Regions from separate parts of the Klebsiella sp. PK01 genome, predicted to be linked through region 2. Evidence: predicted binding sites of a transcription regulator. Region 2 holds the regulator's gene; each other region holds the start of a gene.
The links. The regulator LexA, encoded in region 2, represses DNA repair genes until DNA is damaged. The targets are predictions, from matches to a motif close to TNCTGTATGTACATACAGNA.

Region 1 (5,077 bases), on a different contig from region 2:
CATCGCTTGTTCGATCTGTTGTTTTGCCAATTTGCCATCGAAAGGCGCGACGCGATCTTGCAGCAGCGCCAGCTGATCGGCGATTTGCGGCGGGAACAGGTCGCGGCGGGTGGAGAGCATCTGGCCGAACTTAATCCACACCGGGCCCAGCTCCTGCAGCGCCAGGCGTAAGCGTTGACCCAGCGGTTTATCTTTGTGGCGATTCGGCATCCAGAACAACATTCGCCGCCAGATGCGCAGCGGCAACGTGATACGCATTTTGGGAATGAGCTCATCAAGCCCGTAACTCAAAAAGGTGCGGATGATAAAATACAGGCGCCGTAATTCTCCTGGCGTCATTTGCCCTCCAGCGTTTCCAGCCGTTTTTCCAGTGCGGCCAGCGCGCGTTCCACGGCGGCGGATTCTTCAGCAAACCAGGCCATCTCTAACGGGCCCGGCGCCAGTCGCCACTCTTCGGTAATCGCTTCAGCGACGTAGCGCTGCTGGCTTTGCGCGCCCTGCAGCAGGAAGCGCGCGCCGCCGCGAAGTACCTTGCCAACCCCTTCAGCGACGATATCGCCGGTATACGGCGCCAGTAGCTCTGCCGGATCGAACTCCGCCAGATCGCAAAGCGCGACCATGTTCTGCACAACCTGCAGGTCGCCCTGCACTTCCAGATCGCCGCTGCGAATCAGCGCGGTCAACTGCTGGCGGTTACGCAACTGCGGCAGCACGCTCAGGCGGGTAATTACGGTACAGTCAGCTTCGCCTTCCCATGCGCCGAGCACGTCGATTTGCTGCTCGCTATAGGCCAGCACGACAGGCGCCGACAGCTCTTTGAGCTCTACGCGCAGCACTTTCCCCAGCAGGCGTTGACGCGCCGGTTTAAGCGCGCGGTCGCGCCAGAGAAAAGTATTAAGAACCGTTTCGATGCCAGCGGTAACCAGTGGTGCGAAAGGCATAGCGTCCCTCCTGTCAGAACTTATAGCCGCGGTGTAGCGCGACAATACCTGCCGTCAGGTTGTAGTAGTCGACGCTTTCAAAACCCGCCTCCTGCATCATGCCTTTCAGGGTCTCCTGATCGGGATGCATGCGGATGGATTCCGCCAGATAGCGATAGCTTTCCGCATCGTTTGCCACCAGTTCGCCGACTTTCGGCAGCACGTGGAAGGAGTAAGCGTCGTAGGCTTTGCTCAGTGGTTCGAGAATCGGTTTGGAGAACTCCAGAACCAGCAAACGTCCGCCCGGTTTCAGCACGCGGTACATTGAACGCAGCGCTTTGTCTTTATCGGTAACGTTACGCAGGCCAAAGGAGATGGTGATGCAGTCAAAGGTGTTATCCGCAAACGGCAGCGCTTCGGCGTTGGCCTGAACGTATTCGACGTTACCGACAATACCGATGTTACGCAGTTTTTCGCGGCCCATTTTGAGCATCGAATCGTTGATATCGGCGAGCATCACGCGACCGGTTTCACCCACCAGACGGGAAAACTTCGCCGTCAGGTCGCCGGTACCGCCCGCTAAGTCCAGCACGGTTTGCCCACGACGCACGCCGCTGCAGTCGATGGTGAAGCGCTTCCACAAGCGATGAATCCCGAACGACATTAAGTCGTTCATCACATCATATTTTGCAGCGACAGAATGGAATACATGCGCCACCATGTCCGCCTTCTGCTCTTTGGCTACCGTTTGAAAGCCAAAATGCGTCGTTTCTTGTGAATCCTCAACCATCTCTATGCCCGCTTACTTATCAAGAAAATGTTCAGCGAGTGTAACAGATTCAGGCCATTTCCCATACGTTTCAGCTTGGCCTGACGTGCTCGTTTGCTCTCGCTACAGACGCGGAATCGGCACTAAACACATCTTCCTGCGGTAAATTTTCATCTTCCTCAAGGCGGTATTCGTCATCCTGCGCCGTGGCTTGTTCGACTAAATCAGGATTAATCTCGCGTTTAACCTCGACCCCCAGGCCACGGAATGATTCGGCCTGTACCAGCAGGTTGCCGCGCCCGGAGGCGAGCTTTTTCATCGCCTGACGATAGTTATCCTGAGCTTTATCAAGGCTTTGACCGATGGCCGACATATCGTCGACAAACAGCCGCATCTTGTCGTACAGGCGCCCGGCGCGCTCGGCGATTTTCTGCGCGTTGCGGCTTTGATGCTCATAGCGCCACAAATTCGCGATGGTGCGCAGCGCCACCAGCAGGGTTGTTGGGCTAACCAGCATAATATTGTTCTTCAGCGCCTCGCTGATAAGCTCAGGCTGACGGTCGATAGCCAGCAGGAACGCCGGCTCGACGGGGATAAACATCAATACATAGTCGAGCGAACGTAACCCCGGCAGTTGTTGATAATCTTTGCGGCCCAGCAGGCGAATATGGTTACGTACCGAGGCAATATGCTCCTGTAGCGCCGCTTCGCGGGTGTAGTCGTCGTCAGCGTTGAAATAACGCTCATAGGCGACCAGCGTCATTTTGGCGTCGATAACCACGTCTTTGCCCTGCGGCAGGCGCACGATAACATCCGGCTGCATCCGCGAGCGGTTATCGGTTTCGATGCTGACCTGTGTTTGATACTCATAGCCTTCGCGCAGGCCGGAGGCCTCCAGCACGCGGGTTAGCACCACTTCTCCCCAGTTGCCCTGGGTTTTGTTATCGCCCTTCAGCGCTTTCGTCAGGTTTAACGCCTCTTGCGCCATCTGTGCGTTCAGCTGTTGCAGGTTGCGGATTTCGTGCGCCAGCGTGTGGCGCTCACGCGCCTCCTGGCCGAAGCTGTCCTGAACCTGGCGACGAAAGCCGTCGAGCTGTTCCCGGAGCGGCGTCAGCAGGCCATGCAGGCTCTGCCGGTTTTGTTCATCAACCCGGCGGTTGCTGTGTTCGAATATGCGATTCGCCAGGTTTTCAAACTGCTCGCTCAGGCGCTGCTCGCTGTTGACCATCTGGCGGATTTTATCTTCGGCGTGTAGCTGTGTAGATTCCAGACGAGTGGTCACTTCCCGCAGGTCGGCCTCCAGCGAGGTGTTGATATCACGCAGGCTGCGCAGCTCGTTGTTGAGAAGTTCGCACTCATCGCGCCAGTGCGATTCCTGCACCAGCTGCTGACGTGCGGCGCTAAGTTCGATATCCAGCTCGCGGCGCTCTTCAATGAGATCGGCACGGATTTGATCGGCGCGGGCTTTTGTCGCCAGCCAGCCAACGATTAACCCTGCCGCCAGCGCCACCACGGCGCTTATCACAATAGAGATATCCACAACGCCTCCCCGGCAACCACTTACGACACAAAATAGAATTGTGCTGTACAAACGTCCAGTTGAAAAGGATTTTCCTGCGAGGCGCTACGCAAAAAAGAAAGGCCGGAGGGTCCGGCCTTGCGAGAAAAAGTGAAGAACTACAGCAGGCGGCGCGCCGCTTCCACAACGATTTTCACCGCGTGGCTTTCGGTTTGCTTCATGGTTTCGGCGTTAGGGATCTCTTGCTGGGTACGGTTGACGATAACCCCTGCCACCATCCCGGCGCGCAGGCCCTGGCTGGCGCACATGGTCAGCAGCGTAGCGGATTCCATTTCATAGTTCATGACGCCCATTGCCTGCCACTCTTCCATTGAGCCTTTGAAGCGGCTCACGACACGGCCGGAGAAGGTGTCGTAACGCTCCTGGCCTGGATAGAAGGTATCAGAGGAGGCTGTTACACCGATATGGGTGGTCGCACCAATTGATTTCGCCGCTTCCACCAGCGCGGTGGTACAAGCGAAGTCAGCAACGGCCGGAAACTCCATCGGCGCAAAGTGCAGGCTGGCGCCATCCAGACGGACAGAACCGGTCGTCACCAGCACATCACCAACGTTGATGTGCGGCTGAATCGCCCCGGTGGTGCCGATACGCAGGAAAGTACGAACCCCCAGCTGCGCCAGCTCTTCCACGGCGATAGAGGTCGACGGGCCGCCGATACCGGTGGAGCAAACAATCACCGGTTTGCCATCCAGCTCAGCGCGCCAGGAGGTAAATTCACGATGTGATGCCAGCTTAACCGGCTTATCCATCAGCGCGGCGATCTTTTCCACACGCTCCGGATCGCCAGGGACGATAGCCAGCGTAGCCCCTTGTAAATCGTTCTTAGTGAGGCCGAGATGAAAAACATCAGACTTGGACATAAAAAACTCCTCTGTGGGTCGAAGTATCAGCAGAAGCAAAAGGGTACTTTACAGAAGCCACTCGCTTATTTTTGTGATGATGGTCACCATGCATAACAATGATTGCATTTGTTTTTCAACAAATAGTGAACTACATCACATTAACAAGTTATATTCACGGTCATAGAACAAAAGATAGCCGCTTTCAGGCACTGTGCTTTATTACCGCCCGAACTAAAGGGTCTATAGTTAGTGTTGCGCTAATAAATAAGGGTACGGAGAATACCATGACCACCACCAAGCAACCTGGATTCGCACCTGCAGCCTCGCCGCACGCCTCGACCGCCGTCCATACGTCGGATGAGCAGATTGTCGCCGGAGAAACCTCGATCCCATCGCAGGGCGAGAATATGCCAGCCTATCACGCCCGCCCGAAAAACGCCGACGGCCCGCTGCCGATCGTTATCGTGGTGCAGGAGATTTTCGGCGTACATGAACATATTCGCGATCTGTGCCGCCGCCTGGCGCAGGAAGGCTATCTGGCGATTGCGCCAGAACTCTACTTCCGCCAGGGCGATCCGAATGAGTACAACGATATCCCTACCCTGTTCAAAGAACTGGTCACTAAGGTGCCGGACGCACAGGTGCTGGCGGATCTCGACCACGTCGCCAGCTGGGCGGCGCGCCACGGCGGCGATGCCCATCGTCTGCTGATCACCGGTTTTTGCTGGGGTGGGCGCATTACCTGGCTGTATGCCGCGCATAACCCGCAGTTGAAGGCAGGCGTCGCCTGGTATGGCAAACTGGTGGGAGAAAAATCGCTGAATTCGCCAAAACACCCGGTGGATATCGCGGTCGATCTCAACGCGCCGGTACTTGGCCTGTACGGCGCTAAAGACGCCAGTATTCCGCAGGATACCGTCGAGACCATGCGCCAGGCGCTGCGGGCGGCAAATGCGAACGCCGAGAT
Region 2 (5,077 bases):
CGGGCAAGAGGCGCGCCAATAGAAAACAGCTCGTGACTATCGGGGTAGGTGGAATCATCCGCACCTTCCAGTTCGCGCCAATGTCGAATGCAATCAGGTCGTTTCATCGTTTTCTCCCGAAAATGAGATACATCAGGTATAGCAAAGCTTGCAGGATCTCGGCGTTTTACCTGGTTCGTGATAAAGTAACAGTTTCAACATCACGCAACCAGAGGATGCTCATGGATAACACCACTTCGCAAGAAATGTTAGCGCAGGCTGAAAAGCTTTGCGTGCAACGTGGCGTACGCCTGACCCCGCAGCGTCTGGAAGTGTTGCGTCTGATGAGCCTGCAGCAAGGGGCGATTAGCGCCTACGATCTGCTGGATCTGCTGCGAGAAAAAGAGCCGCAGGCGAAGCCGCCCACGGTCTATCGCGCGCTGGAGTTTCTGCTGGAGCAAGGTTTTGTGCACAAAGTGGAATCGACCAACAGCTATGTACTGTGCCACCTTTTCGATCAGCCGACCCACAGTTCGGCGATGTTTATCTGCGATCGCTGCGGCGTGGTCAAAGAAGAGTGTGCGGAAGGCGTAGAAGATATTATGCATACGCTGGCGGCCAGAATGGGCTTCGCTCTACGGCATAATGTGATTGAAGCGCACGGCCTGTGCGCGGCCTGCGTGGAAGTCGAAGCGTGCAGCGCCCGCGAACACTGTCATCACGATCATACCATCCAGATTAAAAAGAAAGCCCGCTGAGTCGGGCGACATCAGCGGGAAGCTACGGCATATCACTATGCCGTTAGACAGGCATAAACAGGGGGTCAAAACCGCATTCGCTACCAGCGCGTATCGTTCTTACGCTCCCAGTCAGACACCTCTTTTTCGGCCTGATCTTTCGCGTAGCCGTAACGCTCCTGAATTTTACCGACTAGCTGATCGCGCTTCCCTTCAATGACCGTCATATCGTCATCGGTCAGTTTACCCCACTGTTCCTTGGCTTTACCTTTCAACTGTTTCCAGTTACCGCTGATTTCGTCTTTATTCATCATTACGTCCTCATGATTCGGTGGGTTAACAGCCCGTTTTGTTCCGGACATGGTAATAACTATAGATGACAATGCTGACACCGATTCGTTATTCGGAATTTTTAACCATCAGGCCAATTGAACACGCTGGGAGAATTTTCCCGGCTCGCGCTGCGCTCGGCCGGGCTATTTGCATTCAGGAGGGTGAATTAAACCAGGTGCCACGCTGCCAGTGGCGGCGCCAGATGAGCGCCAGCGAAAGCCCACGCAAAGCCAGGAACACGGCCAGCGCCAGCCACAGGCCGTGGTTGCCGAGCACGGGCACAGAGAGCAGCGTCACCGCAAATCCCGCAGCGGCCACCGCCATGCTATTACGCATCTCCGCGCCGCGCGTCGCGCCGATAAACATGCCATCCAGCAGATAACACCAGACGCCAATCACCGGCAGGATCAACTGCCAGAACAGATAGCGGTCGGCCAGCTGCTGCAATGATGGGATAGAGGTCAATAGCGCGATGATATGCTCACCGGCCACGCTGTAGATTAACGCGAACGCCAGCGCGACCATTCCCGACTGCCGACAGGCCGCGCGCCAGACTTCCAGCAGTTGGCTACCGTCACGCGCGCCGTAAGCCTGCCCGGAATGGGCTTCGACGGCATAGGCAAAACCGTCCAGCGCGTAAGCGGTAAAGGTCAGCATGGTCATCAGTACCGCATTGACCGCCACCACGTCGCTGCCAAGACGGGCGCCGAAGACGGTGATGGCGCCAAAACAGAGCTGCAGTAGCAGCGAACGCAGCATGATGTCGCGATTAAGCGCCAGCAGGCGCCGCATATTGCCGCGCCAGGCTTCCTTCAACATGGCAAGCGTCACGCCGCGCAGCGCCAGCACCCGTTTCGCCATCAGCAGGCCGATGATAAAGGTAGCGTATTCCGACAACGCCGTCGCCAGTGCCGCCCCCTGCACGTTCATATGCAGCCCCATCACCAGCCACAGATCGAGCACGATATTCAGCAAGTTGCCGACCACCAGCAGGATCACCGGGGCGCGGGCGTACTGCACGCCAAGCAGCCACCCCAACAGCACCAGGTTGGCCAACGACGCCGGGGCGCTAAGCCAGCGGATTTCGAGGAACCGTCTGGCCTGCTCCAGTACCGCCTCGCTGCCGCCGACAATATGTAGCGCGAGGTCAATGAGCGGCATGCGGAACAGAACAATGAGCAGCCCGGCGGCCAGCGCCAGGATCAGCGGTTGCACCAGAGCGCGCGCCAGCCGCTGCGGATCTTTGGCGCCGTAGGCCTGAGCGGTTAAGCCAGTGGTGCTCATTCGCAGGAACAACAGCAGCATAAAGAGGAAACTGGTGGCCGTCGCGCCGACGGCGACGCCGCCAAGGTATACGGGGCTATCAAGATGGCCGACAACGGCGGTATCGACCAGCCCCAACAGCGGAACGGTAATGTTCGAGAAAATCATCGGTAGCGCGAGGCGCCACAGTGCTTTATCGGCGGCGTTGAGCAGCATGCAGAGGGACCAGACAGAGGAGGAACATCGCAGCGTCATGCATCATGATGACGCTGCGTTAGGACGGGAGTTACAGCCACTCACCGTTACGGATCACGCCGACGGCCAAACCTTCAATGGTGAAGCTCTGCTGGCGCAGATCGACGACGATCGGGGAAAACTCGCTATTTTCCGGCAGCAGTTCAACGACGTTGCCCTGCTTTTTCAGACGTTTTACGGTGACTTCTTCATCGATACGCGCGACGACGACCTGGCCGTTACGCACGTCCTGAGTTTTATGTACCGCCAGCAGATCGCCGTCTAGGATACCGATGTCTTTCATCGACATCCCGCTAACGCGCAGCAGGAAGTCGGCATTTGGTTTAAACATCGCCGGGTCAACCTGGTAGTGACCTTCAATATGCTGCTGCGCCAGCAGCGGTTCGCCTGCGGCGACGCGGCCGATCAGCGGCAGTCCGTGTTCTTCTTCCGTCAGCAGACGAATGCCGCGTGAAGCGCCGGAGACGATTTCAATCGCGCCTTTACGCGCCAGCGCTTTGAGGTGTTCTTCCGCCGCGTTTGGGGAACGGAACCCCAAGCGCTGAGCAATTTCCGCACGCGTCGGCGGCATGCCCGTTTGGCTGATGTGATCCCGGATGAGATCAAACACCTCTTGCTGCCTGGTCGTTAACGCTTTCATTCCGCCCCCTGGGTGTATATACAGTTATGCTGTGAGTATATACAGCTAATGGTGATTTTGGAACCACATATCATATAAAAATCAGGAGATTCTTTGCGTTTTGCGAGCGTTGCCGACAAGACTTAGCGGTAATGCGACCACAACAGCATAGTCCAGGTGATCAACGCGATGATTATCGCCAGCAGTACCGCCGCCGAGCCCATATCCTTGGCGCGCCCGGAAAGTTCATGATGCTCAGGCCCGATACGGTCAACCACCGCTTCAATCGCGCTGTTAAGAATTTCGACTATCATCACTAACAGGACCGAGCCAATGAGCAGGACTCGCGTAATGATATCGACATCCAGCCAGCAGGCTATCGCCACGGCTACAATGGCGGCGACGCCTTCCTGGCGGAAAGCGGCTTCGTTCACCCACGCCGCGCGGAAACCTTTCCAGGAATAACCTGCTGCTTTAATGATTCTGGTTAACCCAGTGGTATTATTGGCCATCAAAAAGAACCTTTTAATGTAAATGACGTCGCTGAGTGTACGTGTTTGCCGTGTGACAACGGAAATTTTGTACGCTTTCTGTTATTCTTGCCGCGCATTTGCATGATTAACCAGAGGCTTCACATCGTTTATGTCCGGCTGGCAACGAATTTACTATAAATTACTGAATTTACCATTACGGGTGCTGGTAAAAAGCAAGTCTATTCCGGCAGAACCTGCTCAGGAATTAGGGCTCGATACCTCGCGTCCGATAATGTACGTCTTGCCTTATAACTCCAAGGCGGACCTGCTGACCCTGCGCGCCCAGTGCCTGGCGCATGACTTACCCGACCCTTTTGAACCGCTGGAAATCGACGGCACCCTGCTGCCGCGCTACGTTTTCATCCACGGCGGCCCGCGCGTGTTTACCTACTACACGCCGAAAGAGGAGTCCATTAAGCTGTTCCACGACTACCTAGATCTGCACCGTAATCATCCCGATCTTGACGTGCAAATGGTGCCGGTCTCGGTGATGTTCGGCCGCGCCCCGGGTCGCGAAAAAGGCGAAGAGAATCCGCCGCTACGCATGCTTAACGGTATTCAGAAATTCTTCGCCGTCTCCTGGCTTGGCCGCGATAGCTTCGTGCGTTTCTCGCCTTCTGTCTCTCTGCGCCGCATGGCGGATGAGCACGGTACCGATAAAATCATCGCCCAGAAGCTGGCCCGCGTGGCGCGTATGCACTTCGCCCGTCAACGTCTGGCCGCCGTCGGCCCGCGTCTCCCTGCCCGCCAGGATCTGTTCAATAAGCTGCTGGCATCGAAAGCTATCGCCCGCGCGGTAGAAGATGAAGCGCGCAGCAAGAAGATTTCTCACGAGAAGGCCCAGCAGAACGCCATCGCGCTGATGGAAGAGATTGCCGCTAACTTCTCTTATGAAATGATCCGCCTGACTGACCGTATTCTCGGCTTCACCTGGAACCGTCTGTATCAGGGGATTAACGTGCATAACGCCGAGCGCGTACGCCAGCTGGCGCATGACGGCCATGAGATTGTCTATGTGCCCTGTCACCGTAGCCACATGGACTACCTGCTGCTCTCTTATGTGCTTTATCATCAGGGGCTGGTGCCGCCGCATATCGCCGCCGGCATAAACCTCAACTTCTGGCCGGCCGGGCCGATTTTCCGCCGTCTGGGCGCTTTCTTTATTCGCCGTACCTTTAAGGGCAACAAGCTCTACTCCACGGTATTCCGCGAATATCTTGGCGAGCTGTTCAGCCGTGGCTATTCGGTGGAATACTTCGTCGAAGGCGGGCGTTCCCGTACCGGCCGCCTGCTGGATCCGAAAACCGGCACCCTGTCGATGACTATCCAGGCAATGCTGCGCGGCGGTAGCCGCCCCA
Region 3 (5,077 bases), on a different contig from region 2:
CTAGCAGTCGCTGATGACAATGTTTTTTCCTTTGCGTTTATCATAACCCTAAATGTTGCTGAATCGAAGCAACCTGTTCACTTCGCGCACGTATCTGCCTTTTATTTGCGCAGCGCGCGGCAAATAAGGTGCGACAGCAGCTCAAGCTGGCGCGCCAGCTCAATGGTCAGCCAAACATAGCCGTGAATCGGCGTTTCCGACAGATTATCGTCCTGATGCTCTTTGATAAGCTGTCGCAACTCGACCACGATCTCGTTGAGCTTCTCGGTGTTGGCGCGAACCGGCTGCGGGTTTCCCTCATACAGGGCATGGGCGATAGTCAGCAACGTTTGCTGGGTCATCCGTTGGGTTTCGCGCAAAGTCTGGGCGTTAAGCATCACAAAATGGCCCTGACGAGAGGCCCAATAAGCGTTGATTTGCAGTTCCAGCATGCATACCAGATTACGGCTGACGGTCTGGATGGCTTCGAAGATTGCTTTCTGAATATGCGTTTCTTTGCTGGCCGGGGTTATCAATCCGCGCATTTTCACCACGTCATTGAGCGCTTTCTGAAGATGTTTTTCCAGCCGCGGACGCTCAACCAGATTTGGCGAAAAACCGGCCTGATACAACCGATTAAACGTTGTAACGTAATTCGCCATCTGGATGCGCCAGTGCAAAAACGCCCGCTGCGGCCAGATACCGGTAAACAGCATCGCCAACAGTGAACCGAAGATGACATCGCCGCTTCGCCACAGCGCGGTGTTCATATCGCCCGGCGGCGCGCCCACCACCACCGCCAGCGTAATGCCGATCAGCAGCGCCTGGTAGGGCCGTTTGCCGAGCGCCAGCCAGCCGCAGAGGAACATCGCCACCGCGCACCACAGCACCATAATTGGCAGTGAGATAAGTTCGAGTTTGAGCGCCACTAGCCCCAGCACCGAACCGAGGATCGTGCCGCCAATACGTTCGAAGGCCCGCGGCACCACATTGCCCCAGAAAGAGATAGGCCCCATCACCACCACCAGGGTGATCAAAGGCCAGGTGCCCTCCGGCACGTTCAGCAGACGCACCAGCAAGAAGGTCAGAACAAAAGCCAGCGCGATGCGGATACCGTGCACAATTCGGTAATGACGATACAGTCGGATCTCAAATGGCTTAAGTGATTTATCAGCGCGCACGGCCTGCTCCGGCAAACAGAAAAAGCCAATTGTAGCCGCTTTTTTCGCAAGCGCACTGAGCTAGTGTAAGAAACCTTGTCAAAATCAGGGATAAAGGTTTATTAGCCGACGCGATTCACCGCCACATACATCTCAATATCCCAGTGACCGTCCTGGTTGCCGTCGTTAAGGTAGATTTCAAAACAGGGTTTATCAGCAATTTGAAGATCGCTGCTCTGCAGCAGGCTGTCAAAGAACTGCAGCCACGGCGTGGAGAAATCATGGTTAATGACCCGCGCGCTGGCGCAGGCGTAGTCGCCGCCGGCAATCGCGGTGAGGATGACTCCTTCGCTATTCGGCGGGATGACGTAATCATCCGCCACGGTAACAACGGTGTCACAACGCAGTTTTTCCGCGGGCACCTGCTGCGGATTATCGTAATAAACCGCCACCCACTCCAGAGCCGGCACCTGGTGGTGACTGACCCACGCCGCCAGTTGTTCAAACCCCTGCTTTACGGTCTGCTCCCACGGGCCAACCATATGAAACCCGGCAATCTTGCGGGCGTCGAGAGATTGAATGCTGTAGTTCATAGCGCCTCCAGTGTTGATAGAATACTGTATAAATATACATCAAATTTAGCAGGCGGATGAACAACAGTATGTGCGCGGATTCACAGAGTCGCCACAAGCGCGAAATGAATGAAGCCCGCCGCAGAGCGCGGCGGGCCCATGGGTGCGGAGATTAAATGCCGTGATGCAGATAATCGCTCAGACGGGAAAACATCCCGCCCTTGCCAACGCTTTCAAGCGTCACCAGTGGCCAATGACCGACCACTTTGTCGCCATCGTAAAGCGAGATTTCGCCCACGCGTTGGTTAGCGGCGATAGGCGCTTCCAGATCCTTAGTATCCAGTACATATTTTGCTTTGATACGTGGAACTTCAGATTTCGGAATCGCGAGCCAGAAGTCCTGATCGGTGCCGAGCTTGATCTGCTCTTTGTCGCCATACCAGATATGTTCGACGCCAACCTGCTTACCTTTTTGTAGCACCTGCACGGTGTCAAAATTCTGTTGGCCCCAGTGCAACAGCTTAGCCGCCTGCTCTTCTCGCCCTTTTGGACTATCGGCCCCCATCACCACGGCAATCAAACGACGCTGGCCATCGACCGCCGAGGCAATAAGATTGAAGCCCGCTCCTGAGGTATGGCCGGTTTTCAGGCCATCGACATTCATGGTTTTGTCCCACAGCAAACCGTTACGGTTCTGCTGGGTGATACCGTTCCACGTCAGGCTTTTTTCGCTATACATGTGATAGACATCCGGCTCGCCGTGAATAATCGCCCGCGACAACACCGCTAAATCATAGGCGGAGCTATGCTGGCCAGGCGCGTCGAGTCCGTGGACGGTTTCAAAATGGGTGTCTTTCAAATGCAATTTTTCAACGTAGCTATTCATCAACGCGACGAACTGCGGTTGACCGCCGGCGACATAGTCAGCGAGTGCGACGCAGGCGTCGTTACCGGAATCGACGATCAGTCCGCGGCTAAGATCGCGGACGCTAACGCGATCGCCCGCTTTAAGGAACATCAGCGAAGAACCGTTAAACACGGGATTGCCCTTGGCCCAGGCGTCTTTGCCGACGGTGACCATATCATCAAAGGTAATACGATGGCTGTCGATGGCGCGGTCGACGACGTAGCCGGTCATCAGTTTGGTCAGGCTGGCGGGGTTACGCTGTTGGTGTTCGTTACCGGCGGTCAGGATTTGACCGGTAGTGTAGTCCATCAGCACCCAGGAACCGGCCTGGATCGAAGGCGGCGTCACGGTGACGGGCAAATCAGCAGCGGCAAATGCGCAGGAAACGCTCGAAGCGAGCAAAGTTACAGCAAATAAAAAACGGCCTTTCAACGGCATATCCTCAAGATTTACAGATTCGCCGTCCTTTTTACGGAAGTTCGCCTGAGAGATCAGGGTTAAATTGCAAGAAAATATGACATGATCTTTTTATCTCATGTTATTCAAAGACGCCATGTACAGAAGCTAGTCTCTATTGTTGTTAAAAGATCAATAAAGCGCCAACAATCACCATTCAATCAATAAGGATAATTTATTGTCTTTTTATTGAATAAAAAGCTTTCATGAAAGAAATCGGAAAGAAGTACGGATGCATTACCTACTAAAATTTTGGATCACAACCATTACTCAGCGAACTCCTAAAATCATGTACAAGCCATACTGGCGTTAGACATTTGTTTCATATTATAGTAGGTATTGGAAGATCTTTTACATGTTATTACTCAATGATGGTGGAAAAATGCATCAAAATAAAAACTGGTCTCCTGAGCTTGATGGCTTGCGAGGCTATGCTTCCTTGTGGGTCCTGCTCGGTCACATTTGTATTTTGACACGATGCAACATCCCTATCCTGAGTAACCCGGATTTTGGTGTCGATCTTTTCATTTTGCTGTCCGGCTACCTTATGGCCAAGAATTACATAGAGAGGCAGCACGTCGAACCCTGGATGTCCGTTAAAACGGTAATTTCATTTTGGACAAGGCGCTTTTTCCGAATCGCTCCGCTTTATTATGTCCTTCTAATTGTGGCATTTATTTTCGGTGAAACCTTTGGTCACTACCGGGATGCTATCGCGTTGGCATGGCCTGAAACGCAAACTGAGACCGCGAGATATACCGACTCATCAATGGCGAACGTGTTAACGCACATCTCATTCACCTTTGGTTTCCTTCCTTATTATTCATTCAGGACAGTCCTTCCTGACTGGAGTATTGGGCTTGAAATGCAATACTATGCCATTTTCCCGTTTATCATGATGCTGGTCATGGGGATTGGTTTCATTAGGACTTGCCTGGCATTGATTGTAATGTGCGTAATGGCTGCATTTATTTTCCCTGGATATTTCGCAGCATTCCCGATGCCCTCGATGATTTTATTCAAGCTACCTTTATTTATATCAGGAATGTTGCTCTATAAAGCCGTAGCAGAGAACCGTAAGATCTACGTTATGGTTGCATTACTTTCTCCACTCGCTGCATTTTTGATGGGTTACTTTACTTCACCTATCCGTATGATCATTGAGGTTATGATAATCCTTGGGATGTCGATTCTTCTGATGCCTCATAGCGATAAATCGCCACTAAAAGGTATTGTCTTCTTTAGCAGAAAGTTACTTTCCGCCCGCTTCAGTCAGTTCCTCGGTGACGTATCATATTCGGTATATCTGTTGCATTTGATGATTGTTATTCCAATTATAGGGATACTTGTCAAGTATAATGGATTTGTTGATTTGGCCGCCCCATTACGTAGTCTACTTGTTGCCGTTATTTCATTACCAATTGTTTACATGATCTCATTAGGTCTTTATCAATACATTGAGAAAAAAGGAATTATGCTTGGAAGAAAAATCATTAATTCCAAAAAAATAACAACAAGTGAAGTAATGTAATTACTTCGAGCACATAATTTTCGCGCGATGTTTATTATTTAAAATAAAATCGCGCTCATTTTATATAATAATACAAGTAAGAGCTTTAAAAACTTAAAACATAAGTATAACTATTGAATTTCATCTAAAAAACAGTTGGCACTATTAACATCTAAATTCTCTCATAAAATCTTGATAGCAAATTGTCCTAAATTTTATCCCAACAAATTTTTGCAGTGGAAAAATGCGCTTACTCTTGAGATACTGAGTATAGCCATATGCCTCTTTAGCTGTGAATTCATACAGCTTAACTTATTGCTTAGAAATCATATGGTTATCTTGTAACTACTATTACTTTAGGTGAATTTTACTATGAAATCACAGACTACAGGGAACGCGCAAGTATGATGCTCAAAGTAAAGTATGCATCGTTTATCATGTTCATCTGTGCACTAGGAAGCCAGCTAACTGACGTGAGTGTGGGGGTACTGAA

Region 1: a site for LexA is predicted at 3,271-3,290, ahead of rmuC (DNA recombination protein RmuC). Genes of this name have one in related genera too.
Region 3: a site for LexA is predicted at 1,755-1,774, ahead of sbmC (DNA gyrase inhibitor SbmC). Genes of this name have one in related genera too.

Annotation. Positions count from the first base shown of each region.
Region 1 is NZ_JBYEZM010000012.1:14,664-19,740, forward strand. It holds gene ubiB (ubiquinone biosynthesis regulatory protein kinase UbiB) at 1-339, opposite strand, end outside; gene ubiJ (ubiquinone biosynthesis protein UbiJ) at 336-941, opposite strand; gene ubiE (bifunctional demethylmenaquinone methyltransferase/2-methoxy-6-polyprenyl-1,4-benzoquinol methylase UbiE) at 955-1,710, opposite strand; gene rmuC (DNA recombination protein RmuC) at 1,781-3,229, opposite strand; gene udp (uridine phosphorylase) at 3,367-4,128, opposite strand; gene AC22LX_RS23820 (dienelactone hydrolase family protein) at 4,395-5,077, shown strand, end outside.
Region 2 is NZ_JBYEZM010000006.1:36,754-41,830, reverse strand. It holds gene AC22LX_RS19010 (cupin domain-containing protein) at 1-107, opposite strand, end outside; gene zur (zinc uptake transcriptional repressor Zur) at 222-737, shown strand; gene AC22LX_RS19000 (CsbD family protein) at 818-1,027, opposite strand; gene dinF (MATE family efflux transporter DinF) at 1,203-2,528, opposite strand; gene lexA (transcriptional repressor LexA) at 2,599-3,207, opposite strand; gene AC22LX_RS18985 (diacylglycerol kinase) at 3,330-3,698, opposite strand; gene plsB (glycerol-3-phosphate 1-O-acyltransferase PlsB) at 3,829-5,077, shown strand, end outside.
Region 3 is NZ_JBYEZM010000002.1:364,831-369,907, forward strand. It holds gene AC22LX_RS07050 (FUSC family protein) at 102-1,160, opposite strand; gene sbmC (DNA gyrase inhibitor SbmC) at 1,262-1,732, opposite strand; gene dacD (serine-type D-Ala-D-Ala carboxypeptidase DacD) at 1,884-3,050, opposite strand; gene AC22LX_RS07065 (acyltransferase family protein) at 3,457-4,605, shown strand; gene AC22LX_RS07070 (O-antigen ligase family protein) at 4,989-5,077, shown strand, end outside.